Luteolibacter sp. LG18: one gene and its partner. The protein of the gene in region 2 interacts with the protein of the main gene of each other region in a pairwise test. Links are inferred from orthologs where the notes say so. Each region holds a gene or a part of one and is shown on either strand. Other genes may lie near its edges.

Region 1 (3,307 bases), 3.2 Mb from region 2 along the record:
ATGGAAACCGGCGGCGGCGCGCTGGTGAGCGTGGCCATGCTGCGCGAGCTGGGCCCCTCCGTGACCGCGCTGATGCTGGCCGGACGCGTCGGCGCGGCGATGGCCGCCGAGATCGGCACCATGAAGGTCACCGAGCAGATCGACGCGCTACGATCGATGAACGTCCATCCGATCGATTATCTGGTCACTCCCCGCCTGCTGGCGATGGTGCTGGCGATGCCGCTGCTGATCGCGGAATCCGCGGGCTTCGGGATCATCGCCTCGGTCATCGTGGGCATTGGCCCGTTCGGCGTGAACCCGGCCTACTGGCTCACCCAGATGGGTCGCTACACCGACATCACCGACATCATCATCGCTCTGACCAAGGGTTTCGTGTTCGGCATGCTGATCGTGATCATCTCCTGCGACCAGGGACTGAAGGCGAACCAAGGCGCGGTGGGCGTCGGCCGCGGCACCACCCGGGCGATGGTGTATTCCGCGCTGGCGATCCTGATCGTGAACTTCTTCCTGACGCTGCTGATGAACATCATCTTCCCGGCAGGCGCGGCAACGAAGTAGCCGCAGCCGGCATGCGATAGCCCAGGGCATCGCCCTGGGGCCCGACGACGATGGGAACCGAGCCCTGAAGGGGCGGGATGCCGGTGATGACGCCGCTTCTCCTTTCATTCCGCCCCTTCGGGGCTCTTCTCGATTCGTGCCCAGTCCCAGGGCGATGCCCTGGGCTATTCCATGACGCCCCTTCAGGGCTACACTTAGGCTACTAAAAAGCCCGATCCGCGAACGGACCGGGCCTTTGGTAAAGTTCGTCACGCGATCACTGGGATCACATTTCGAGCAGCAGGCGCGTCGGGGTCTCCAGGCACTCCTTGATGCGGATCAGGAAGGTCACCGCCTCCTTGCCGTCCACGATGCGGTGGTCGTAGCTGAGGGCGAGATACATCATCGGGCGGATGACGACCTGGCCATTCACCGCCACGGGGCGCTGCTGGATGGTGTGCATGCCGAGGATGCCGCTCTGCGGCGGGTTGAGGATCGGGGTCGAGAGCAGCGAACCGTAGGTGCCGCCGTTCGAGATCGTGAAGACACCGCCCTGGAGGTCCTCGATGGCGATCTTCCCTTCCTTGCCCTTCTTGGCGTAGTCGAGGATGTCCTGCTCGATCTGGGCGAAGCTCTTCTTGTCCGTGTCGCGGAGGACCGGGACGATCAGGCCCTTCTCGGTGCCGATGGCCACGCCGATGTCGTAGAAGTGGTTCTCGATGATGTCCGTGCCCTCGATGCGCGCATTGATCTGCGGCACATCCTTGAGCGCCTGGGCCACGGCCTTCACGAAGAAGGACATGAAACCGAGCTTCACGCCGTGCTTCTTCATGAACTCGTCCTGCACCTGCTTGCGGAGGTCCATGACGGCGGACATGTCCACCTCGTTGAAGGTGGTGAGGATGGCGGCGGTCTGCTGCGCGTTGACGAGGTGCGTCGCGATCTTGCGGCGCAGCATGCTCATCTTCTTGCGGGTGGTGCGGCCATCCTCGGAGGCGGTCGGCGCGGAGGCCTTCTCGACCGGCGTGCTGACGACGGACAGGTCCGGCTTCAGGCGCGGGGCGGTCACGCCGGTGGCGGCACCGGGAGCCGGGGCCGGAGCGGCGGCGGCAGGAGCCGGGATGGAAACCGGAGCGGGCGCGGGAGCGGCGGCAGGAGCCGGAGCGGCACCGGCGGCACCCACCTCGATGGTGGCGATCACGGCACCGATGGCGACTTCCTCGCCCTCGGGCACGAGGATCTTCAGCTTGCCGGAGGCTTCCGCCTCCAGCTCGTTGGAAACCTTGTCGGTCTCGAGCGTCACGAGCACCTCGCCCTTGGTGACCTGATCACCGTCCTTCTTGCGCCAAGCGGCGACATTGGCGGAGGTGATGGATTCACCGGCCGCGGGAACCTTGATCTCGACGGTGCCACCGGCCGCGGGAGCGGAAACCGGGGCCGCCACCGCGGCGGCAGGAGCCGGAGCAGGAGCCGCGCCATCGGCGGCCGGAGCGGCACCGGCCGTCTCCTCGATGTGGCCGATGATGGTGCCGATGGACACTTCCTCGCCCTCGCCGACGAGGATCTGGAGGATCCCGTCGCCATCGGCTTCGAGTTCATTGGAAACCTTGTCGGTCTCGAGAGTGACGAGCACTTCGCCCTTGCGGACGGACTCGCCGTTTTTCTTGTGCCAGCGCGCCACGTTGGCGGAGGTGATGGATTCGCCAGCGGCGGGAACTTTGATGTCGAGGGACATGGTTGCGGGAAAAGTCGGAGGCCTTCGGGGTCGGGGGATTTGTTAGAGTGTGAAGGCTTCTTCGAGAAGCGCCTTTTGCTCGCGGTAGTGCATGGCCTTCGAACCGGCGGCCGGGCTGGAGGCGCGCTCGCGTCCGGCGTAAACCGGCTTCTTGCCGAGGACATCCTCCAGCAGCGGGGCGATGTAGGTGTAGGCACCCATGTTCTGCGGCTCTTCCTGGCACCACACGAAGCGGGTCGCGTTCGGATACTGGCTGAGCAGGGCCTCGACCATCTCCTGGTGGAACGGATAGAGCTGCTCGACGCGGAGGATGGCGGCGTTGTCGATCGCCTTCTCCTCGCGCTTGGCGGCGAGGTCGTAGTAAACCTTGCCGGAGCAGAAGATCACGCGCTCCACGGCCTGCGGGTTCGCGAATTCCTTCGGATCGGGCAGGATTTCCTGGAAGCAGGAGCCCTCGAGGAAGTCCGCTTCGTTGGAAACGGCTTCGGCGCGGGTGAGGAGGCTCTTCGGCGTCATCAGGATGAGCGGCTTGCGGAACTCGCGGCGCTTCTGGCGGCGCAGCGCGTGGAAGTACTGAGCCGGCGTGGTGAAGTTGCCGACGATCAGGTTGTCCTCCGCGCACAGTTGCAGGAAGCGTTCCAAGCGGGCGCTGGAATGCTCCGGGCCCTGGCCTTCGTAGGCGTGCGGCAGCAGCATCACCAGGTCGCTCGGCGTCTGCCACTTCGACTCGGCGGAGGAAATGAACTGGTCGATGATGACCTGCGCGCCGTTCGAGAAGTCACCGAACTGAGCTTCCCAGAGGGTGAGCATCTGCGGGTAGCTCAGCGAGTAGCCGTAGTCGAAACCGAGCACGGCGAACTCGGACAGGAACGAGTTGTAAACGCAGAACTTCGACTGGTCTTCCGAGAGGTGCTCGAGGGCGATGTGGCGTTCGCGGGTCTCGTAATCGTAGAACACCGCGTGGCGCTGCGAGAACGTGCCGCGGCGGCAGTCCTGGCCGGAGAGGCGCACCGGAGTCTGCTCCATAAGCAGCGA
Region 2 (3,137 bases):
CGAATAGGCGGCCATCTCCTTCCGGAAGTCCGCGGCGAACTTCCGCTCCGCCTCCGGCTCCTCCCCTTCCCCGGCCACCCGGTAGGTCAGCAGCACCGCTAGTTTCCCCTTCTGGTCGATGAAGCCCGGCAGGTCCGCGTCCCCCACTTCCCGCGCGTCGAGCGACGGCAGCTTCTTCGGCACCAGGCTCGGATCGTCCTTCCGACCCGTCAGCAGGCTGTCCAGGACGTTGGAGAGGGTGGTCGACGATTTTCCCTCCGACGCCGAACGCTCACAATTCGTGAGCACGGAGACGGGCAAGCTGACCAGCAGCAGGCGGGGGAGCAGACGCATTCGGTTTTGGGGGAACCGGTTTCACTCTCGTGTAAGTCCGGAGGCACGGAAAGCTGAAAATCAGTCTTCCCTAAATATTTCAAGGGGTAGGAGAAGGAAGGCGGGAAGACGGAAGAGAAGAGGAAGAAAGGGCCTTCGCTTGATCCGGGGCAGCGGGAGCCCTTTCCTTGGGATGAGCATGGACGAGCCCTCCGAAGCGAACGCCCCACGGTCCTCCCCGCGACCGAAGCTGCCGCCCGGGCTGGTGGCCTACCGGGTTGTCCTGTGGAGCGTGGCGTGGCCGATCGCGCTGATCACCTTGGCCGGGGTGATGAGTTTGAGTCATTGGATCCCCATGTGGTCCGGCCTGTTGTTCTTGATCGGAAGCGCGTTAGGGCTGGTGGAAGCCTATTGCATCGGGTTGCTGGACCACCGGCTTCTGCGGGGATATCGGGACCCTCACGGCTCTTCTTCCGGGCACGCCTTGGATTTCGTGGCCCACCAGATCGGGATGGCCATGGTCCTGTTCATCGCCATCGTCATGATCGCTGTTTTAATCCGGGCCTGGTGAAACGAAAAAACGCCGCCCGGTTTCCCAGGCGGCGTTTTTGAAAATCGGAAACGCGGGCGCTTCAGAAGTGGATCGCGTGGCCCTCGGCGGCGAGGGTCGCCTCGTGGATCACCTCGCTCATCGTCGGATGGGCGTGGATGGTCGCGTGGATGTCGTCGATGGTCAGCTCCTGGTCGAGCGCGATGCCCATCTCGGCGATGAGCTCGGTGGCGTTGTCGCCCACGATGTGCGCGCCGAGGAGCTCGCCGTGCTTCTTGCCGTAGAGCAGCTTCGCGAAGCCGTCCGGCTCACCGGCGGCGATGGCCTTGCCGATGGCGACGAACGGGATCTTGCCGACGACATACTCGACGCCTTCTTCCTTCAGCGCGCGCTCGGTCTTGCCGACGGAGGCGACCTGCGGGTGGCAGTAGGTGCAGCCGGGGAAATTGGTGACCTTGCGCGGCTTGTGGCCTTCCACGAACAGGCCGTCGACGGCCTGGATCGCCTCGAAGGAGGCGGTGTGGGCGAGGAGCGGCGGGCCGGTGATGTCACCGATGGCGTAGACGCCCGGGATCGAGGTCTCGTAGCGGTCGCCCACCTGGATGAAGCCGCGGTCGGTGAGGGCCGGCTGCTGGCCGCCCGGCAGGACCGGGAGCACGCCGATGGCGACGAGGACGACCTCGGCGGAGAGCGTGCCCTTTTCCTTCGGGCCATCCACGGTCACTTCCACGTGGGTGCCCTTGTCGGCGGTGGCGGTGATCTTGGTGTTGGTGAGGCAGCGGATGCCCTGCTTGATGAAGGACTTCTCGACGGTTTCACCGACCTCGGTGTCTTCCACCGGGAGGATGGTCGGGAGCATTTCGACGAGGGTGACCTTGGTGCCGAACGCGTTGTAAACGTAGGCGAACTCCGCGCCGATCGCGCCGGCGCCGATGATGATCATGCTTTCCGGCTGCTTCTGGAGCACCATGGCTTCCTTCGAGCTGATGACGGTGGTGCCGTTGAAGGGCAGCGGCGGCAGCGGGCGGGACTTCGCGCCGGTGGCGATGATGACGTTCTTCGCTTCCAGCACGGACTTGGTGCCGTCCGCGGCGGTGACGCCGACCTTGCCCTGGCCTTCGATCGAGCCGAGGCCGCGCACGTAGTCGACCTTGTTCTTCTTGAAGAGGAACTCGATGCCACCGGCGAGCTTGTCGGACACCTTGCGGGAGCGGCCGACGACGGCGGACCAGTCGTAGGTGAGGTTGTCGAACTTCAGGCCGAACTCGGTCGCCTTCTTGGTGAGCGTCTGGTAGAGCTCGGCGTTCTTGAGGAGGGCCTTGGTCGGGATGCAGCCCCAGTTGAGGCAGGTGCCGCCGGCGCGGTCCGCCTCGACGCAGGCGACTTTTTTACCGAGTTGGGCGGCGCGGATGGCGGCGACATAGCCGGCCGGGCCGCCACCGATGACGATGAGATCGTATGCCATGGGGATTGCAGGAATTGGAGTTCGGCGGGAGGTTGGGGGGGCGATGCCCGGTTGTCAAACCGGGGGGTGGGGTTTCGGGAAGGGGGTGAATCCCGGGTTTCAGACCAACGCGGCGGTCGGCAGAAAAAGACGCAGCGAGTCCGGGGCGGTTCGCCGGAAGCCATGGTGCGTGTAGAAGGCGACGATTTCCTCGCCAGCTGCATCGACCACCATTCCGATCCCGCCAGTGGCGGCCAGCGAATCATGGGCGATCTGCCTGGCAAGCGCCAGCAACGTGCCGCCGAGGCCCTGTCCCTGCGTGGTGGAATCCACCGCCAGCCGCCCCAGCAGGACCATGCCGACCGGAGATTTCGGCAGCCCTTTGGGAGAACCCTCCCAGGAGGCTGCCGTGGCCATGCAGGGAGTCAGCGTGAAGTAGCCGAGGATTTTCTTCGGGGCGACGGCCTGATGATCGACCAGCACCCGCGTGATGGCGACGCCCTTTTCCGTGTGCCCGCGTGCGGTTTCCTTCAGGTAGCGGTCCACCGTTTCCAAGCCGCTGGAGAATTCCCGGCGGTCATGGCTGGTATCCAAGCGCTCAAGAGCGAATTTCGACACCGGCGGCTCGGGTGGCCGCCTTGCGGGCGGCGGCGTTTGCTTTCGGAGGACGGGCCAGCAGCGTGGCAAGGGTGCGGGTTTCCTCCTCGGTGAACCGCAAGCGACCTTCTTCTTCGATCACGCGTTCGGCTTCGCGACGCGCGGCTTCCATGACGAACGAGACCACTGAAAGTCCGCGCAGCGCGGACGCCTGCCGCACCCGCTCGGCCAAAG

The links.
Region 1: the proteins of lpdA (region 2) and sucB interact in binary tests that used the Escherichia coli proteins (3 or more experiments, as listed by UniProt). The link is inferred for Luteolibacter sp. LG18 from one-to-one orthologs.

Annotation. Positions count from the first base shown.
Region 1 is NZ_AP024600.1:4,646,495-4,649,801, forward strand. What follows is about bases 49-3,039. They hold sucB (dihydrolipoyllysine-residue succinyltransferase), read right to left. Parts: upstream 2,273-3,039; coding sequence 824-2,272; downstream 49-823. Other genes in these bases: llg_RS18380 (ABC transporter permease), read left to right, coding at 49-558; llg_RS18390 (2-oxoglutarate dehydrogenase E1 component), read right to left, coding at 2,315-3,039. Also shown: more of llg_RS18380, read left to right, coding at 1-48; more of llg_RS18390, read right to left, coding at 3,040-3,307. UniProt on the Escherichia coli protein: E2 component of the 2-oxoglutarate dehydrogenase (OGDH) complex which catalyzes the second step in the conversion of 2-oxoglutarate to succinyl-CoA and CO(2).
Region 2 is NZ_AP024600.1:1,488,719-1,491,855, reverse strand. The notes cover bases 137-2,957. They hold lpdA (dihydrolipoyl dehydrogenase), read right to left. Parts: upstream 2,328-2,957; coding sequence 945-2,327; downstream 137-944. Other genes in these bases: llg_RS06250 (DUF1778 domain-containing protein), read right to left, coding at 2,905-2,957; llg_RS06255 (GNAT family N-acetyltransferase), read right to left, coding at 2,427-2,924; llg_RS06265 (hypothetical protein), read left to right, coding at 512-883; llg_RS06270 (thioredoxin domain-containing protein), read right to left, coding at 137-333. Also shown: more of llg_RS06270, read right to left, coding at 1-136; more of llg_RS06250, read right to left, coding at 2,958-3,137. UniProt on the Escherichia coli protein: Lipoamide dehydrogenase is a component of the glycine cleavage system as well as of the alpha-ketoacid dehydrogenase complexes.